3 regions of the Nitrospirillum goiasense genome follow, and region 1 is predicted to be linked to each of the others. Evidence: riboswitches for the same ligand, from Rfam matches in the RefSeq annotation. Region 1 holds a riboswitch; each other region holds the start of a gene.
What was found. Region 1 has a riboswitch for S-adenosylmethionine ahead of ULB03_RS03415 (threonine aldolase family protein). Riboswitches for the same ligand answer to the same signal wherever they lie in the genome.

Region 1 (6,548 bases):
CATGACCGTCCGGCCCATCGGGCGGGTGACCGGCGCCATGAGCGCCATCGCCGATGGCCAGTTGGAGACCGAGGTGCACGGCGCCGACCGCAAGGATGAGGTGGGCGCCCTGGCCCAGGCCCTGCTGATCTTCAAGGACAACGCCCTGGCCGTCCGCCGGCTGGAGACCGAGCAGACCGCGGCCAAGGCCCGTGTCGAGGCGGAGAAGCGCCAGTCCATGGAACGCCTGGCCAATGATTTCGAGCGCACCGTCATGGGCGTGGTCAACGGCGTCACCACCTCCGCCGCCGAGATGCAGCAGGCCGCCCAGAGCCTGTCCGCCACCGCCGAGCAGACCACCCGCCAGGTCACCTCCGCCGCCGGCGCGGTGGAAGAGGCATCGCAAAGCGTCCACACCGTGGCCGCCGCCGCCGAGCAGCTGACCGCCTCCATCAATGAGATCGGCCAGCAGGTCACCCGCTCCACCACCATCGCCGGCGAGGCGGTGGAGGAAGCCGGCCGCACCCAGGCCAAGGTCGAATTCCTGGTCCAGGCCGCCAACCGCATCGGTGAGGTCATGACCCTGATCTCCACCATCGCCGGGCAGACCAACCTGCTGGCCCTGAACGCCACCATCGAGGCGGCGCGGGCCGGTGACGCCGGCAAGGGCTTCGCCGTCGTGGCGTCGGAGGTCAAAAGCCTGGCCAACCAGACCGCCAAGGCGACCGAGGAAATCTCCGCCCAGATTTCCGCCATCCAGTCCGCCACCGGCGATGCCGCCACCTCCATCACCAGCATCACCGGCACCATCACCCGCATTAACGAGATCGCCAGCGCCATCGCCTCCGCCGTGGAAGAACAGGGCGCCGCCACCCGCGAGATCGCCAGCAACGTCCAGCAGGCCGCCGTCGGCACCACGGAGATCGCCTCCAACATCTCCGGCGTCACCGAGGCCGCGACCCACACCGGCGGCGCCGCCACCCAGATGCTGGGCACCGCCGGGCGCCTATCCACCGACGCCGGCGACCTGCGCACCCAGGTCAACAGCTTCCTCTCCGTCCTCCGCGCCGCTTGATCGCAGGCGCCCCCACGCCTGCGACAGGGGCCCGGTGGCGGACGACAGCTCACGGGACTCGGTATGAAGCAACGCCCGGCGGTTCCATCGCCGGGCGTTTTTCATGGCGCCGGCGTCGGCCGGAACCTTGGACGGGATGGGGGCCTCCCTTACGCGGGGTTGGCGACACCCAAATTGGTGACGGCCATGTCCAGTTCCTCCAGATCGATGGGGGCCACGTCGATCACCACGTAGGAGGAGGCGGGGAAGCGGGCCATGAGCCGGTTGCGGAAATCGCGCGGCCCCGCGGCATAGCCATGGACGACGCGTGCACCGCCCTTGGCGCCGCCGCCGACGCCGGCCACCAGGCTGATGCGCGCCTCGAACAGGGTGTCGCCCGGGGACCAGGCCTGGGAAAAGAGGTTCAGGTGGCGGGGGATGGCCCGCTGCAGGGTGCCGCGCCGCTCCTCCACCTCCTTGGAGCGGGTGGCGATTTCCTCCATCTCGCCGTCCAGCTCCCGCAGGGTGTCGCGCAGCTCCCCCTCCTGCAGGCGGGCCTGGCGCAGCTTGGCCGCGGCGCGGTTACGCTCCTCCACCGCGGCGGTGACGCGCTTCTCGGTCTTGCGGATCTCGGCGATCAGGCGCTTGAGCGACCACGCCATGATGGCGCCGCCTATGGCCACGGCGCCGACATGGGTGGGGTTGGGGTTGGCATAAGCCTCGGCCAGCGCGTCCATCAAACCCATGGGGAAATCCTCCTCGGTCGGCGGCTCAGACGGGCACGGGGGCGCCGCGCGGGGCCAGGCCGCCGGACGGCGCCGATCCCTGGACCTGGCGCAGGTTGGTGACGGTGAAACCGTCGGCCAGGGCGAATTCATTTTCCAGCGCCGTGCGGGCCTCCATCTCCGTCCGGGCCCAGACGCGCGCGCGGTGAAGATGGCGCCACAACGGGCAGATGGTCTCCATGCCGGCGACCACGCCGTTGGTCAGGGCGCTGTTGGCGATGTCGGCGGAATAGAGCGCCATTCCGAGGGCGGAGGGCGGGCCCAAATCGTGCCAGACCTCGACCCGCCGCCGCTCGAACTCCTCGCATTCCTTTTCCAGGCGCTGCAGCGCGCTGGTATCGCGGAAGCGCTGCGCGATGCGCTGGTCGCGCATCCGGGTGGTGTCGCGGTTCGCGGCCACCAGCTTCTCCGCCGTGCGTTGGATTTGCTGGATCTCCTGCTTCACCTTGGCGTGACGGGCCAACAGCTCATACACGTCGCTGATCACCAGGCGCAGCAATTCCATCAACAGCACGCCGGCCAGGATGGCGCCCACGATGGCTAGGATCACCAGATCCGGTTTGTCGATATGCACCAGGCCCCCAGCTGCTGATGGAATGGATGACGCTATCGCATGGACGTCTCTCTAGGTTTGTACGGTGAATCGCCCATTAACAGGCTCAGAATCAGCGGAATCTTCCGTATAGGGGACGGCCAACGGCAGCCGTCCCCCTATCCCCGTTATGCCGCGGCGACACCGGCGCCGCGCAGGGCCGCCTCGCGGATGTCCGCCACCAGCTGGTCCACCCGCTCGGGCTGGGTGTCCCAGGCGAACATGAAGCGGGCGCCGCCGCCGATGAAGGTGTAGAAGCGCCAGCCGCGCGCCCGCAGGGCATCCAGCACCGCGGCGGGTGCCGTCAGGAACACGGCGTTGGCCTGCACCGGGAACATCGGCGCCACGCCCGGCACATCCGTCAGCCCGGCCGCCAGGCGCCGGGCCCCGGCGTTGGCATGGGCGGCGTTGCGCAGCCAGGCGCCGTTTTCCAACATGCGCACCCAGGGTGCGGACAGGAAGCGCATCTTGGACGCCAGCTGGCCCGCCTGCTTGCAGCGATAATCGAAGTCTTCCGCCAGGGTCCGGTCGAAGAACAGGATGGCCTCGCCCACCGCCATGCCGTTCTTGGTGCCGCCGAAGCACAGCACGTCCACGCCGGCCCGCCAGGTCATGTCCGCCGGGCTGCAGCCCAGGCTGGCGCAGGCGTTGGCGAAGCGGGCGCCATCCATGTGCAGGCGCAGGCCCAGCGCCCGGCAGGTGGCGGAGATGGCGCGGATCTCCTCCAGGCTATAGACCTGCCCCGTTTCCGTGGGCTGGGTGATGGTGACGGCGCGCGGCTTGGGGAAATGGATGTCCGACCGCCCGGTGGCCAGGGCGCGGATGGCGTCCGGCGTCAGCTTGCCGTCCGTCGTCTGCGCCACCAGCAGCTTGGACCCGTTGGAGAAGAACTCCGGCGCGCCGCACTCGTCCGTCTCCACGTGCGCGGAGGCGGAGCAGATGACGCTATGGTAGGACTGACAGAGCGAGGCCAGGGCCAGGGAATTGGCCGCCGTGCCGTTGAAGGCGAAGAAGACGTCGCAAGGCGTGCCGAACAGCTGGCGGAAGGCGTCGGCCGCGCGCGCCGTCCACACATCCTCGCCATAGGCGGCGGCGTGGCCGCTGTTGGCCTCCGCCATGGCGGCCCAGGCCTCCGGACAGACGCCGGAGTAGTTGTCGCTGGCGAACTGCTGCGCCTCGAACTGAGGGGGAACGGTCGCGGTGTGCGTGTCGCTGGTCATGGGCAAGGCCGCCTTCGTGATCACTGGTTTCGATCAAGAGCGAAACGGACACGTGGCAGCTTCCCGTTCATTGCCGGATCGGCCACATCCTTCCCTGGGGGAAGCGCCACCTTGCCGGGTAAGCAGGTTGGCGTTGAGCGTCAGCCCAACTCTTGATGCATGGCCAGAGGGATACCGGCAGACGGCCGCCGGCGCAAGCCCCTTGCAGCGCAACCCGGTGCGGCATTTTCAGGCGGGGTGGGCCTCAGCCACCGATGGCGGGGGCGGGGGTCAGGCCCAGCCCCTGGGCCGCCGGCCGCGCCGCGGCGGGCGGGCGCACCGGCAGGGGGCGCGGCACCGGGGCGGGTGCGGGGTCCTCCACGGGGTCAGCCCCACCGTCCTCCCCCAACAGGTCGGCCAGCGCTTCATCCTCCGCCGGGGGCTGGACGGGGACTGCGGCCGCGGTCTCCCCATCGGCGGCGGGGATGTCATCGCGCAACGAGATGGGCAGGACGACGCTGATGGTGTAGCCGCCCTCCCGCGCCAGGCGATTGGTGACCAGCACGCGGAAATCGGCCTCCGTGGGGGCGTAGCCGTGAACCACCCCGGCCTCCGCCATGCCGCCGCCGCCCCGGCCCATGCCACTCCGGCCCACCTGGCGGGGCGCCACCGCGGCCCGCAGGTGCGCCTCGAACAGCTGGTCGCCCGGCGCCCATTCCAGGGACACGAGGTTCAGCGGACGGGGCACCGTCTGGCGCAGCACCGCCATGCGGGCGCGCACCTCCTCCGTCTGGGCGGCGATCTCGCGCAGCGCGTCCTCGCCCTCCTTCAGGGCCATGGCCAGCTGCTCTTCCTGCTGGCGGGCGACGCGCAGGTCGGCCGCGGCCTCGTTCTTCTCGTCCACCACGGCGGCGATGCGCCGCTCCGTCTCCCGTATCTTGAACAGGATGCGGCGAATGGAAAAGGCCAGGAAGGCGCCGCCCACCGCCAGGATGAGGAAGACCGCGAAGTTCAGGTTGGAATAGGCGCCGGCCATCAGCGCACCACGCGGCGGTGGGGGCGCACCAGGCGGGCCTGCGCCGCCGAGCGCACCCCGGCCGCGGCCTCCGCCACCGCCTTGAAGCCCTGGGCCGCGCGCAGGTTGTTGATGGTGAAGCCGTCCTTGGGACTGAAGGCCAGCAGCAGGCGCGAACGCGCCTGGCGCTCATTGCCCGCCCAGACCCGCGCACGGTGGGTATAGCGCCAGAGGGGGCAGACCTCCTCCGCCCCGGCGGCCGCCCGCTCCATCAGGCTGCGATTGTTCAGATCCGCGAGGTAGAGCTGATCGTCCAGCGTGGCGTCACCCACCTCATGCCAGACGTCCACCCGCCGCCGCTCCAGCTCCTCACACTCCTGCTGCATGCGGTGCAGGATGGTGTTGAGGCGGAAGCGCTCGGCGTTGTTCCGGTCACGGACCATGGCGTTGGCCCGATTCTGCGCCCACAAAGTCTCCGTGGTGCGGCGGGTCTGCTGAATCTCGTACTTGATCCACCGGTATTTCGCCGCCCATTCGTAGATGTCGACGATCACCAGGCGCAAAACCTCAAGCAGTGCCACGGCCGCCAGCACGGCGCCCGCGACCGACAACACCACCAGATCCGACTGTGCGACCTGCACCGGGGCCCCTCTGACCGACCTCTCCCGACTGGTGTCGATGATATCGCCTAAGCCTGTAAGCGGCCCGCGCAAAATACCCGTCTAAGTCATTAGGACAGGCGGCCTGCCCAACCGGAGGGGGTTGCGGCTGCGAAATGCAACGGGGGAAACAGGGTTGGCGGGCCGCGCCCCCCTCCCCTATCCTAGCCGCCACCCATCAGTCCCCCTGAACGGAAGCGCACTCCATGGACAGCCGCCTCGACACGGCCCCGCCGCACGCCATCCACCTTCGCGACTACGCCCCGCCGGTGTGGCTGATCGATACGGTGGACCTGCACGTCGACCTGCGGGAAGACGCGGCGACCGTCCGCTCCACCCTGGCGGTGCGGCGCAATCCGGCCGCGGCCGGCGCCACCGCCGCCCTGGACCTGGACGGGCAGGAGCTGGAGCTGCTGGCCGTGCGGGTGGACAACCGGCTGCTGGGGCCCGACGACTACACCCTGACCCCCGACCGGCTGACACTGGCCGGCCTGCCCGACCAGGCCACGGTGGAGATCATCACCCGCACCCGGCCGCAGGACAACACCGCGCTGGAGGGGCTGTACAAGTCCTCCGGCAACTATTGCACCCAGTGTGAGGCCGAGGGCTTCCGCAAGATCACCTATTTCCTGGACCGTCCGGACGTGATGGCCCGCTACACCACCACCATCGAGGCGGAGCGGGCGCGCTATCCCGTGCTGCTGTCCAACGGCAACCTGACGGCCAGCGGCGACAGCGCGACCGAGGCCGGCCGCCATTGGGCGCGGTGGGAGGATCCCTGGCCCAAGCCCTGCTACCTGTTCGCGCTGGTGGCCGGCGCGCTGGTGCATATCGAGGACCGCTTCACCACCCGCTCCGGCCGCGAGGTGGCCCTGCGCATCTATGTCGAGCCGGGGAACGAGGCCAAGTGCGGCCACGCCATGGAGTCGCTGAAGAAGTCCATGAAATGGGATGAGGATGTCTACGGCCTGGAATACGACCTGGACATCTTCAACATCGTCGCCGTGTCCGACTTCAACATGGGCGCGATGGAGAACAAGAGCCTGAACGTCTTCAACACCAAGTACATCCTGGCCCAGCCGGAGACGGCCACCGATACTGACTTCCTCGGCATCGAGACGGTGGTGGCGCACGAGTACTTCCATAACTGGACGGGCAACCGCGTCACCTGCCGCGACTGGTTCCAGCTGAGCCTGAAGGAAGGCCTGACCGTCTTCCGCGACCAGGAGTTCTCCGCCGACATGAACTCCGCGCCGGTGAAGCGC
Region 2 (6,548 bases), 650 kb from region 1:
CGTGCTGGGGATGGCTGGGCAGGCCGGGATACAGCACTGTCGACACCGCCGGGTGGCTTTCCAGGAACTGGGCCAGCGCCAGGGCGGACGCGGCCTGGGCATTGACGCGCAGTTCCAGCGTCTCCAGGCCCTTCAGCAGCACCCAGGCGTTGAAGGGGCTCATGGACGGGCCGGTGTGGCGCAGGACGGGGGAGAGCAGGGTCGCCACCTCGTCATCGCACAGCACGGCGCCGCCCAGGCAGCGGCCCTGGCCATCGATATGCTTGGTGGCGGAATAGACGACCACATCGGCGCCAAATTCCTTCGGCCGTTGCAGCACGGGGGTGGCGAAGACGTTGTCTACCACGACACGGGCGCCGGCCTTGTGGGCCAAATCCGCAACCGCGGCCACGTCCACCACCTGCATGGTGGGGTTGCTGGGGCTTTCCAGGAAAACCACGCTGGCCGGGGTGGACAGCGCCTCTTCCCACTGCGCCAGGTCCGTGCCTTCCACCAGGGTGCACTGGATGCCATAACGCGGCGCCAGATCCTTGACGATGTAGAGGCAGGAGCCGAACAGCGCGTGCGGCGCCACCACCCGGTCGCCGGCCTTCAGCAGCCCCATGACGGCCAGATGGACCGCCGCCATGCCGCTGGCCGTGGCGATGCAGCGGGCGAAGCCCTCATACCCGGCCAGCCGTTCCTCCAGCATGACGACGGTGGGGTTGCGGAAGCGGGAATAGACGAAGCGCGAGCCGTCGTTGACGAAGGCGGCCTCGGCCTCCTCGGCACTGGCGTAGATGAAGCCCGAGGTCAGGAACAGCGCTTCGGAGGTTTCCTCGAAGCCGCTGCGGCGCGTGCCGCCGTGCACCAGCTGGGTGCGGGGGCGGAGCGTGGGGGCGGTGGAAGCGGGATTGTCAGGCGTCTGGCCCATGGCCGTCACTCCGATCATAAGGCAACCGCGACCGGCGAAGGCGGCGGTGTGGTCGGTGTACCTTATGTACGGCCCGACCTTTTAGCAGCTTGTTTAACGTGGTCTGCAAGCCGGTCAGCAAATCACCACGGATTCCGGTTTTAGGCTCACGTTGGGCCGAGCGTCAACGGCGACCTTGTCATCGGGACAATGCAAGGACGGCTGGGGTAATGCCCGCTGATAATGCGCGGTTGCCGGCCAGCCGCTTCCGTGCTAGTCCCGCGCGCGTCAGTCCGCTTCTGCGGAATAGCTGATTTGCTTTTACCGGGAGTCCCAGACCTATGTCCGATGAGACCAGCCTGAACGGCGCCGCCAACGGAAGCACCGCCCCCGAAGGCGCCGGCATGCTGCCGCTGGTGGTCAATGCCCAATACGTCCGGGATCTGTCGTTCGAGAACCCGAACGCCCCCGCCAGCCTGATGAACGGCCAGCAGCCCAAGGTCGACCTGCAGGTCGACGTGCAGGCCCGCAACGTGGCGGAAAACGTCCATGAGGTCGCGCTGAACATCCGCGCCGAGGCCAACCACGACGGGCGCACCGCCTTCATCGTGGAACTGTCCTACGCCGGCATCTTCTCCATGCCGCCCATGCCGGTCGACCAGACCCGCGCCGTCCTGCTGATCGAGGCGCCGCGCCTGCTGTTCCCGTTCGCCCGCGCCATCGTGTCCGACGCGGTGCGCGACGGCGGCTTCCCGCCGCTGATGCTGCAGCCGCTGGACTTCGTGGATCTGTACCGTCGCCAGGTGCTGGCGGCCGAAAAGCCGGAAGACATGGCCCAGGCGTAAGCCTCGATCCAGGCGCAAGCCCGGCCATCGTTGTTCGTCAAAGCCGCCCGGCGCCGTATGGCCCGGGCGGTTTTCTTTTGGGCGCGGGAAGAGGTCAGCCGCGCGCGGCGCGGATCAGGGCGTCGGCGGTGACGGCATCGGCGCCGGCGGGAACCACCGCCAGGGGAAGACGGAGGTCACCCAGGCCGGCCAGCGTCGCCTTGGTGCCGGCCACCACCTGCCACTCGCCGCCCCCGTCCGCCAGCACGGCCTGCGCCTCGCGCGCCGACGCCGCCAGGGTGACCTCCAGCCCCAGGGTCTCCAGCGCGCCGGCCAGCCGGTCCATCGCCCGGCCGACGAGCAGGACGTGCAGGGCGGCCACCGGACGCGGGCGTGGCACTCGGGCCACCAGCAGCCGCGCCTCTTCCGCCGCCGCCAGGATGCGGGCGGCGAAATCCTGCTCCACCCCACCCGCCGGCAGATCCGCTGCCAGCAGCGAGGAATAACCGTGGATGGCGGTCAGCAGGTTGTTCAGGTCATGCAGGAAGGTGGCGGGGACCATCCGGCCCTCCGCCTTCGCCTCACCCGTGGTGCCGGGAGGGATGCCGATGGGTGGGGCCATCAGCTGGCGATGCCCATCTCCACCGCGCGCATGACCGCCTGGGTGCGGTTCTTGGCGCCCAGCTTGCGGCAGATGCCGCGCACATGCAGCTTCACCGTCACCTCTTCCAGTTCCAGCGAGCGGGCGATCTCCTTGTTGGAACGGCCCTGCAGCAGGTAGTCCAGCACCTCGCGCTCACGGCGGGTGAAGCTGGCACCATCGGCGGTGTCGGCGGTGTTGAGGTCGGCCGGGATGAAACGCTCACCCTGCAGCATGGTCTGGATGGCGGACAGCAGTTCCGCCGCGCTCAGCGTCTTGGGCAGGAAGCCCACCGCCCCGCGGGTGAAGGCGCCCCGGATCTCATCCGGCCGGGCCAGGCCCGACATCAGCGCCACCTTCAGGGCGGGGAATTCCGTGCGCACATGCTGCAGCCCATCGAGGCCGTTCATCCCCGGCATGCGCAGATCCAGGATCAACAGGTCGATGGCGCTGTCCTGCCGCAGGGCCGTCACGGCCTCATCCACACTGGCGACACCCACGACGACCGCACCCGGCGCCTGTCTTTCGATATGCGAAGACAACGCGTCGCGTACCAGACCATGGTCATCGGCAATCATTAAGCGCATCTGAGACGACCCCCGGCGGTTGTTCTATCCAAAAGGATAGACCACTAAGCCCTGCTATTTGAACCTTTTTTCAGCGTCTGCAAGGGTCATGCAAGCAGAAAATGCTTATAGGCCGCAATTGAGTATGACTAGGCGGCAGATCGGCCCTATGGGTGCAAAGGCCGTGGCGCCATGGTTAACGAATGGTTTACAGCGCTTCTGTTGTTTTATTTCACAATAAAAAAGGTGCCACCGACAAACGATGGCACCTTTGATATCGTTACTGTAATTCTTCTTACTGGTTCATGCTCTCGAAGAATTCCGAATTCTGCTTGCTCTGCTTCAGCTTGTCGATCAGGAATTCCACGGCGTCGGTGGCGCCCATCGGGTTCAAGATGCGGCGTAGGATCCACATCTTGGCCATGGTTCCCTTTTCCACCAACAACTCTTCCTTTCGGGTGCCGGACTTCTGGATGTCGATCGCGGGGAAGACGCGCTTGTCCGACAGCTTGCGGTCCAGGACGATTTCCGAGTTACCGGTGCCCTTGAACTCTTCGAAGATCACTTCGTCCATGCGCGAGCCGGTGTCGATCAGCGCGGTGGCGATGATGGTCAGGCTGCCACCTTCCTCGATGTTGCGGGCGGCACCGAAGAAGCGCTTGGGCCGCTGCAGGGCGTTGGCGTCCACACCACCGGTCAGCACCTTGCCCGAGGACGGCACCACCGTGTTGTAGGCGCGCGCCAGACGGGTGATGCTGTCCAGCAGGATGACGACGTCACGCTTGTGCTCGACCAGGCGCTTGGCCTTTTCCAGCACCATCTCCGTCACCTGCACGTGGCGGGTGGCCGGCTCGTCGAAGGTGGAGCTAATGACTTCGCCCCGGACGGAGCGGGCCATGTCGGTCACTTCTTCCGGACGCTCATCGATCAGCAGGACGATGAGGTAGACTTCCGGATGGTTGGTGGCGATGGAGTGGGCGATGTTCTGCAACATCACCGTCTTACCCGTGCGGGGCGGCGCCACGATCAGGGCGCGCTGGCCCTTGCCCAGGGGGGCCACCAGATCGATGACCCGGGTGGTCATGTCCTTCTTGTTGCGGACCGGATCCTCGATTTCCAGCTTCAACCGCTCTTCCGGGTAGAGCGGGGTCAGGTTGTCGAAGTTGATGCGGTGACGCACCTTGTCCGGGTGGTCGAAGTTGATGGACCCGACCTTCAGCAGGGCGAAATAGCGCTCGCCATCCTTGGGGGAGCGGATTTGGCCTTCCACCGTGTCGCCGGTGCGCAGGCCGAAGCGGCGCACCTGGCTGGGGCTGACATAGATGTCGTCCGGACCCGGCAGGTAGTTGCTCTCGGGCGAGCGCAGGAAGCCGAAACCGTCCTGAAGAACCTCCAGCACGCCTTCGCCGAAGATCGGCACGTCGTTTTCGGCCAGCTGCTTCAGGATGGCGAACATCATGTCCTGCTTGCGCAGGGTGCCCGCGTTCTCGATCTGCAGCTCTTCCGCGAACGCCAGCAGCTCTGCGGGCGACTTAGCCTTCAACTCTTGGAGATTCATCTTCGTCCTGTCGGGGAGACCCGGGATGGGAAGACGACGGGCTTGGCCGTCGGCCCCGGCCTCATGAAATCGGGTGTGTGGGGTGGAAGGATGGCATCGCCTGGGAAAAAGAACGGCAACACCGGGGACGGGAAGTTCGGGGAAATTTGGCCTCGCTGCGCCCATCCCGGGGAGGGGGGCGGGGATGCCTCACGAGCCTGGCACCCGGTTACGGGGCGACTCGGGTTCACCCCGATGTTACGGGCCTTGACCTGTTTCAGGATTAGTACAGGAACCGAGCCCAAGTCAAAACAAAAAGACCCGGATCCGGCGGGCGCAATGGACTTAGGCCTGAATAGCTTTGAAAGGGCCTGGAACTTGAACGGCGCAATAACGGTGGATCAGAACGGCCGCACGATGACGAGGATGACGATGCCGATCATCAGCAGGGTCGGCACCTCATTGGCGATGCGGTAAAAGCGCTGCGGACGCGTGTTGCGATCCTCCGCGAAATCACGGCGCCAGCGGGCCATGGCCATGTGCGCCACGGTCATCAGCACCACCAGCGCCAGCTTGGCGTGCAGCCAGCCCGCGCCCTTCAGCAATCCCGGATCCAGGGTGATCATGGCCAGGCCGCAGGCCCAGGCCACGATCATGGCGGGGTTCATGATGGCGCGCAGCAGGCGCCGCTCCATGACCTTGAAGGTTTCCGACTGGGGGGACCCCACCGGGGCGGCGCAGTGGTAGACGAACAGCCGGGGCAGATAGAGCAGGCCCGCCATCCACGAGATGACGGCGATGACGTGGATGGCCTTGATCCAGAGATACATGGGGGTGTCCCCTCGCCCGGTTAACGGTGTCGGCCTCTTATGACGGTCATACCGCCTGGGGGCAACCGGCTTTGCCAGCGGGGCACAGGCGCAGGCCCGTGCCGCACAGCACCGGCCCACCCGATGCGCGGGTCAGCGTCTGGCGGACCAGGCCGGCCAGGCCCTGGATGAAGGCGGCCTCCACCCCCACCGTCGGCACCCTGACGAAATAGGGCACGCCCAGTTCCTGCGCCAGGTGGCGATACTCGTGCTCGATCTCCACCAGGGTTTCGGAGTGTTCGGAAACGAAGGCGATGGGGGCCACCACCACCGGCACCTTGTCCTGACCGGCCCGGCGGATCTCCTCATCCGTCGACGGGCCGATCCACTTCATGGGACCGACACGGCTCTGATAACAGGAAACCCAGTCCAGTCCGTCGATGCGCAGGGCCTTGACCACCGCCTGGGCCGTGCGTTCGCACTGGAACTGATAGGGGTCGCCGTCCTTCACCACCTTTTCCGGCAAGCCGTGGGACGAGAACAGGACGCGCGGCTTTCCATGCTGCGACGCCTCCTCCACGGCGGCCCGCACCAGCTTGGCCGTGGCGGCGATGAAGCCCGGCTCGTCCGGATAGCAGCACAGGGCGCGGCTGGGCGCCTTGAGGCCCGCCGCCTTGGCCGCCCGGTGCCAATCCTTGAGGCTGGACGCGGTGGTGGTGGTGGAGAATTGCGGATACAGGGGGAGCAGGATCACCTCATCCGGTTCCCAGTCTTTCACGTCATGGGCCACGGCATCGCTGAAGGGATGCCAGTAGCGCATGCAGACGAAGGCCCGGACCGTCCCGATGTCCCATAACTGCTGTTCCAGCGCACGGGCCTGGGCCTCGGTATTGGGCAACAGGGGGGAACCGCCGCCCAGCGTCCTGTAGATCTCCTGGGCGACCTTGTCGCGCCGGCTGGAGATCAGGTGCGCCACCATCTGCCGCAACGGCGTCGGCAATCGGATGATGGCCGGGTCGCGGAACAGGTTGTAGAGGAAGGGGCGCACCGCCTCCAGGCGATCGGGACCGCCCAGATTGAACAGGACGACGGCGATGCGCCGGCCACGGGCGGTCTTGGACGCCGCGTCGGGCGCGGTCTCGGGAAGGGGCAGCGGGCTCATGGGGGCTCGGTCGGCGGTCGATCAGGGCGGAAGGCGATACGGCTGGGGACCTCCCCTGGATCAGGGGGAAGGCCAATCGCGGATGAGGCGCGCCAACTCGGCGACATGCTCCGGCGGC
Region 3 (6,548 bases), on a different contig from region 1:
GGACGCGTACCGGCGCTACTATCAGGTGTTCGCCGACGGCTATATCAACAATCTGGAGTCGGCCAAGAAACGGGGGGAGATACGGGAGGGCGATGTGGAGGTGCGGGCCTGGGCCTTGATCGGCATCAGCGTCTTCATCGGCCAGCGCTACGCCGTCTGGGGGGACGACCGCCCGGCGGCGGACATCGCGGCGGAGGCCGCCGATTTCATCGCCCGGGGGCTGAAGCCCTGATGTGATGCCTTGCGTTAACGGGACCATTGCGTAACCGGAACAACAAGGGAGTGGCGCGCGCCGCGCCGGATCATGTGGGATCTGTTCGACCTGACGGCGCAACGCGCCCGGTTGTCGCCCGACCGCGTGGCCCTGGTGGACCTCACCACCGGTGACACCCTGAGCTATGCCGGGCTGGACGATCGCGCCGCCCGCGCCGCCGGCATGCTGGCGTCGCTGGGCATCGAACCCGGCGATCGCGTGGCGGTGCTCTGCCGCAACCGCCCCGCCTTTTTCGTGCTGCTGTTCGCGTGTGCCAAGTTGGGCTGCATCCTGGTGCCCCTGAATTGGCGTATGCCGGCGGCGGAGTTGGGCCGCGTGATGGCGGACTGCCAGCCCCGGCTGCTGTTCCACGGGGTGGAGGATGGCGCCACGGCGGAGGCGCTGCCCGTGGCGTGCTTCAACCTGGACGATGGCTTCGATGCGCGGGTGGGCACGCACCGGCCGCTGGCGGCGCGGGAGGTGTGGCCCGCCGACGACATCTGGTATCTGCTCTACACTTCCGGCACGACGGGGGAGCCCAAGGCCGTGCTCTACACCTACGGCATGGCCATGGCGAATTACGTCAACCTGCGCCAGGGTGTGGATTTGTCGGAAAGCGACCGCACCCTGAACTATCTGCCGCTGTTCCACACCGCTGGCATCAACCTGCACACCCTGCCGCTGCTGATGGCAGGGGGCGAGGTGCTGGTGCGGCCGGGGTTCGACGCCGATGCCGTGCTTGATCTCATCGCCGACGGCCGCATCACCACCTTCTTCGGCGTTCCCGCCGTTTACCGGCAGTTGGCGCTGCATCCCCGGTTCGCCACCACGGACCTGGGCGGGGTGCGGCGCTGGGCCTGCGGCGGCGCGCCGTTGGAGGATGCGCTGGCGCGCCGCTTCCTCGACCGGGGCGCCCCCGTCTGCAACGGCATGGGCATGACGGAAACGGGCCCCACCCTGTTCCTGAACGACCCGGCCGGTGCCCGAGCCAAGGTGGGGTCCATCGGCAAGCCGCAGATCCTGTGCCGGGTGCGCGTGGCGGATGCGCAGGGGCGGGACGTGCCCCCAGGGCAGGTGGGGGAGCTGTGGGTGAAGGGCGCCGCCGTCACGCCCGGCTATTGGCGCCAGCCGGCGGCGACGGCGGCGGCCTTTACCGAGGACGGCTGGCTGCGCACCGGCGATCTCGTGCGCCAGGACGATGATGGCTATTACTACCCCGCCGGCCGCTTGAAGGAGATGTTCATTTCCGGCGGGGAAAACGTCTACCCGGTGGAGGTGGAAAACGCCCTGTTGCGGCATCCCGGCGTGTTGGAGGTCGCGGTGGTGGCCATGCCGGACGCCGTGTGGGGGGAGGTGGGACAGGCCCACGTCCGTGTCCAGCCTGGAACCGATGTGGATAGCCTGGCGCGCCATTGCCGCGCCCTGCTGGCCGGCTACAAGGTGCCGCGCCATTTCGTCCTGGTGGATGACTTTCCCCGCACCGCCGCCGGGAAAATCCAAAAGCATCGCCTGATGGTGCCGCCGCCGGGCCTGGATTTGGCGTCGTGAGCGTGCTGAGCGGCCCCGCGCAGGCGGAGCACACCCTGACCCAGGATGATTTCGCCGCCTTCGCCCGCCTGTCGGGCGACGACAACCCCATCCATCTGGATGCCGGCCACGCCGCCCGCACCCACTTCGGACGCACCGTGGCGCATGGCGCCTTGCTGTGCGCCCTGCTGCGGGGCCTGGTATCCGACGCGCGGCCCGGTCCGCCGCTGGCCCGGCTGGCCGTGACCTTTCCCGCCCCGGCCTACGCTGACGAGGCGTTGGTCTTCCGCGCCGACCCGCAGGACGACACCCGCGTCCGACTTCTGGCCCAGCGCCAAGCCGATGGGCAGGCCGTGTGCGAGGGCGTGGCGACCCTGGCCCCATTGGCCTCCTCACTGCCCCCCGACAATGGCTGGACCGATCCGCTGGGCGGTTCCACCGCCAGCGTCACCCGCCTCTATGCCGACGCTGATCTTGGCCTTTATGAGCGGCTGACCGGCCATCGCCTGCGGGAACCGCTGGTGCTCAGCCTGTTTTCCTTCCTGCTGGGGACGCGCCTGCCGGGGCCCGGCACCAATTACCTGAAGCAGGAAACGGTGTTCTCGCGCCGGGTGCCGCTGGATGCACCGCTGGACGCCACGGTGACCATCACCCGGCTGCGCCCCGACAAGCGGCTGGTGGACTTGGCCACGGTCTGCCGCATCCATGCGGGCGGGGGAAGGGGTGAGACCGTCGCCACCGGCCGCGCCCTGGTTCTGGCGCCCCATTGGGGCCCGGAACGCTGGGCCAGCCATGCCCAAATGTCGGATTGCCAAGCCTGACCAGCGATAGTATCCAATATCCGACGGCGGCGACGCCGTCGTTGTTGCATCAGGAGCGGGGCCGGCGTCCCGCACCAACCTGCCAACCCAGGCAAGGTGGTTTCCGCAGCACATGCGGAGATGTGGCGGCCACCGGGATTGATCCCGTGCGGCGGCAACCAAGTGGGTCGCAGCGTATGGTCGCAGGGCCGGTCACGTCCGTCTGGAGTGGACACGCCGTGCATATACCCGCCGCCTTCCCCGTAAGCCCTTCCCCTGTCATTACGCAGCCGGAAGAGGGCCAGCCCGCACTTGAGCCCGCCCCCGGCATCGTCAGTGGGCCAGGCGACAGCGTCCACCTGCTGCGGGAGGAACGCACGCCCCTGCCGGGCGTGTCCGATTGTGTCGCCCGCACCTATGCCGTCGTGCACCGGCGCCATGGCGTCCACACCCACATCTACACAGTGCTGGAAAGCCGGCATCATCAGCGCCGGGTGGTCCACCTGCGCCAGGTGCTGCCGGGCGAACAGCTGGCCGCCGCCCGCGCCTGGGTCCTGGCCGGACGCCACCTGGGACGCCTGAACTTCTGATCCGCTGGGGACGCCTCAAATCCTGGGCAAGGCCGGCTGCAGATAACGCAGCAGGACGATCAATTCCCCGGCATAGCCGTCCACGTCGGGCGGCGCGTCCAGGGCATTGAGGATCTGGGCGCGCCCCTGCATCCAGGTGGAGACGATCTGCGCCTGGAACGGGGAAAGGGAGGATGGGCCCCCGACCACATGGTCGAGCGCCGCACAGATACGTGATCCCCGATCCTGGCGGAAGGTCAGGTACAGCGGGACCAGCGGTGTGTCGCGGCAGGCCTCCAACGCGAAGTCGCCCATGGCGTAGGTGGCGTTGCGCCCGGCGACGCGTTCGCCTGCCACCGGCACCAGCATGTGCTCCGCCACGGCCCGCAGAAAGACGCACAGGGGCGGGGGCTCGCGGTGGGTCGCCGGAACCTCCCGCCGCAGATCCTCATGGATCAACTGGAAAGCGCGGCGGATGATGTCGGCTCGACAGCGGAAATGATAGGTGGTGGAGGATAGGGAGACACCGGCCCGCTGCGCCACCGCGCGGTGGGTGACGGCGGCCACGCCCTGGTCGATGATGATGGCGACGGCGGCGGCGGCGATGCGCCGCTCGGTCTCACCTAAGGTGTCCAAGCCGTCCGCCGCCCGGCATGCCGGGCGGCGCAGACGCTCATACCACAGGCCGCTGTTGCCTTGGGGGTCGCACAGGTAACGGATATTTTCCGCCACCGACAGGGCGTAGCCCGAGGCGCCACCGGCCACCAGCAGGGTGGAACGGTCACCCACCAGGTAATGGGTCATGACGTCCGCCACATGGGCCGGCAGGCCGGCCAAAGCGAACAGGTCGCGGTTGCGCGCCTTCCGCTCCTCATACCAATCGGCCAGGATGGGACGCAGCGCGGGGGTGTGGCGGGCCTGATGGATCAGCTCATACCATACCAACTCGATGGCGCCCTGCCGGAAGGACAGGTCCAGCGCCTGCACCACCAAGGCCTCCGCCAAGGCCGCCAGGGGCATGCCTTCCCGGCCCACGGACTCATGGAACTGCACCCAGGTCTGCCGGTCCCGCTCCACAGCCGCCTGGAAAACGGTCTGGGTTAGGCTGTCCTTATCCCCCAGGTGATAGGGGACGGCGCTGGCTGAGAGTCCCGCGGCGGCGGCCAGATTGCGGACGCTGAGGGCCTTCAGCCCGCCTTGGGCCAACAGGGTATGGCCCTGGTCGATCAGCCGATCCCGCACGCCGGCCAAGGGCCGCGGGGCGGCGCGGGGCGGGGGCGCGGCCCCCGATGCGCGATCGTCTGGGATATTGGATAAAGCCGAACGAGTCGGGGACATCAGGCCAGAGTTCATGACCGTGCTTTTTTCAACTGCCGTCCAGCACTGATAATCCATCCGGGTTACAACAGCAATGCAAGGATGTCAGAATATATCACAATTGCGCCGCGGCAGGCTCTCCCTGCCCAGAAGATCGCCCGGCCGGGAGACGTCACGGCCCACCCTGCTTACTTTCGGACAGGTAGGCGGCACTGAAGGTGTGCTTGGCGGCGGCGATGGGGGTAAGGGTCGGGTAGAACTGGACGAAGGTCGTGTCCACGGCGCCATGCTCCCGATGACAGCTGTAGCAGCTTTGCTCCACGGGCAATTGCTCGGCCGGCGCCGGCGTCGCGTCATCCACCGCGAAGGAATAGAAACCCCAGCCGTCGTCATGAAAGCGCGCGGTGTCCTTCACATGGACCTCCAGCCCCATGACCTCCGACGTCTGAAAATGGCCGTTCTTGTTGATGGAGCCTTTGTCCGCCGCGCCGCGCACCTCCAGCACGAAGGTCGTCTTCTCTGGCCAGGTGCCGGTTTGCTTGAAGGTGAGGTAGGCCTCACGGTTCACGAAGACGTTGTCGAACATGGAATGGCCCATGCTTCGGGCGGGACCATAGGACATGTCCAGGCCGGTGGTGACATAAACCCATTCGCGGTACCCGTCCGGGAAGGCCAAGCGGTCATCCTTATCGAAACGCGGAACGAACGGGGGGGTGTCGTCCGCCGCGATGGACGGACCGGCGGTGATAGACAGCAGGCAAAGCAGGGGCATCGCCGCCGCGAGACGGCGGGCGGAAAGAACCAGGCCATGAGGGCCTCCGCTGGTGGGGTGGTGGATGGGTCAGCCGGTTCCGGCTGGGGAGAAGTGGGCTTGATACTGGCTGGGGGACACGCCGTACCGCTGGCGGAAAGCGCGGCGGAAGGCGTCGGCGCTGCGGAAGCCGACGGCCGGCGCCAACGCGTCCACGGTCGTTCCGGGCTGAAGCAGACGGCGGCACGCCTCGCCCAGGCGCACATCGGCGATGTAGTCGGCGGGCGGCCGGCCCAAGGCGGCGATGAAGCGGCGGCGAAACTGGCGGGGACTGAGGTTCACCCGGGTCGCCAACTGGTCGACGGACAAATCGCGGTCCAGATTACCCAGAATCCAGGCGGAGAGATCGGCGAACCGGTCGGCCGCCCGGCTCTGGAACCGCAGGGGCTCGGAGAATTGGGCCTGGCCGCCGGGGCGCTTCACGAACACCACCAGTTCCCGGGCCGTCGCCAGGGACAGCGCCGGCCCGTGATCCTCCTCCACCAGCGACAGCGCCAGGTCGATGCCGGCGGTGACACCCGCCGACGTGTAGAAAGGCCCATCCTTCAGGAACAGGGCGTCATCGCAGACGCGCAGCGCGGGAAACTTGCGCGCCAGGTCGGCCGCGTGGCGCCAGTGGGTCGTGACCCGCCGGCCGTCCATCAGGCCGCTGGCCGCCAGGCCGTAAATGCCGGTGCAGACGCTGGCCACCCGGCGGAAACGATGGGCGTTATCCGCCAGCCAATGGGCAACGGCCCCGTTGGTCGCCGGCTCGCGCAGGCCCTTGCCGCCCGCGATGATCAGCGTGTCCAAATCCGGCACGTCATCCGCCGCCAGACTATTTGCCGGCATGAAGGTGATACCGGACTCACTGGTGAAGGCCCCTACCGCCACGCCGATCAGCACGACGCGGTAGGGGCGATGGCGCGGCGGTCCCGCCTGACCGGCCTCCGCCAAGCCACCCTCTGCCAAACCACCCTCTGCCAGATCGGCGGCGTTGGCGAAGACCTCGGCCGGGCCGGTCACGTCCAGGGCGTTGACGTCGTCGTAGCCGATGATTCCGATAAGCGCCGGTGCCCGCGTCATGCCTGCCCCAATCCGTCCCCATCCCACCCCGATGCCGGGGTGTGCGATGGGGACAGTATCCGCGGGACGGGTGCCGGGCGGAAGGACATCCGCCCGACACTTCCGGCCATCGCCGGTGGACCCTGGCCAAGTGGCACCAACCGCCGCCAGCGGCGGCTGGCCGCGCGGGGTCAGGGCACCTCGTGACCCTGGCTGGCCTCCAGAAT

Region 2: another riboswitch for S-adenosylmethionine. It lies ahead of metZ (O-succinylhomoserine sulfhydrylase); the one in region 1 lies ahead of ULB03_RS03415 (threonine aldolase family protein).
Region 3: another riboswitch for S-adenosylmethionine. It lies ahead of ULB03_RS24260 (hypothetical protein); the one in region 1 lies ahead of ULB03_RS03415 (threonine aldolase family protein).

The regions. Positions count from the first base shown of each region.
Region 1 covers NZ_JAXQNP010000002.1:227,246-233,793, forward strand. Annotated here, with positions in the region: gene ULB03_RS03400 (methyl-accepting chemotaxis protein) at 1-1,054, shown strand, start outside; gene ULB03_RS03405 (hypothetical protein) at 1,204-1,779, opposite strand; gene ULB03_RS03410 (hypothetical protein) at 1,805-2,392, opposite strand; gene ULB03_RS03415 (threonine aldolase family protein) at 2,539-3,630, opposite strand; SAM-I-IV-variant riboswitch at 3,687-3,794, opposite strand; gene ULB03_RS03420 (hypothetical protein) at 3,875-4,645, opposite strand; gene ULB03_RS03425 (hypothetical protein) at 4,645-5,265, opposite strand; partial or broken gene pepN (aminopeptidase N) at 5,490-6,548, shown strand, end outside.
Region 2 covers NZ_JAXQNP010000002.1:881,450-887,997, reverse strand. Annotated here, with positions in the region: gene metZ (O-succinylhomoserine sulfhydrylase) at 1-913, opposite strand, end outside; SAM riboswitch at 975-1,052, opposite strand; gene secB (protein-export chaperone SecB) at 1,297-1,737, shown strand; gene ULB03_RS06540 (hypothetical protein) at 1,832-2,338, opposite strand; gene ULB03_RS06535 (response regulator transcription factor) at 2,338-2,934, opposite strand; gene rho (transcription termination factor Rho) at 3,218-4,480, opposite strand; gene hemJ (protoporphyrinogen oxidase HemJ) at 4,861-5,289, opposite strand; gene hemH (ferrochelatase) at 5,336-6,430, opposite strand; gene hemE (uroporphyrinogen decarboxylase) at 6,491-6,548, opposite strand, start outside.
Region 3 covers NZ_JAXQNP010000004.1:544,887-551,434, forward strand. Annotated here, with positions in the region: gene ULB03_RS24245 (TetR/AcrR family transcriptional regulator) at 1-232, shown strand, start outside; gene ULB03_RS24250 (acyl-CoA synthetase) at 305-1,801, shown strand; gene ULB03_RS24255 (MaoC family dehydratase) at 1,798-2,601, shown strand; SAM-I-IV-variant riboswitch at 2,643-2,773, shown strand; gene ULB03_RS24260 (hypothetical protein) at 2,820-3,170, shown strand; gene ULB03_RS24265 (TetR/AcrR family transcriptional regulator) at 3,186-4,391, opposite strand; gene ULB03_RS24270 (cytochrome P460 family protein) at 4,639-5,238, opposite strand; gene ULB03_RS24275 (GlxA family transcriptional regulator) at 5,308-6,342, opposite strand; gene ULB03_RS24280 (aldo/keto reductase) at 6,513-6,548, opposite strand, start outside.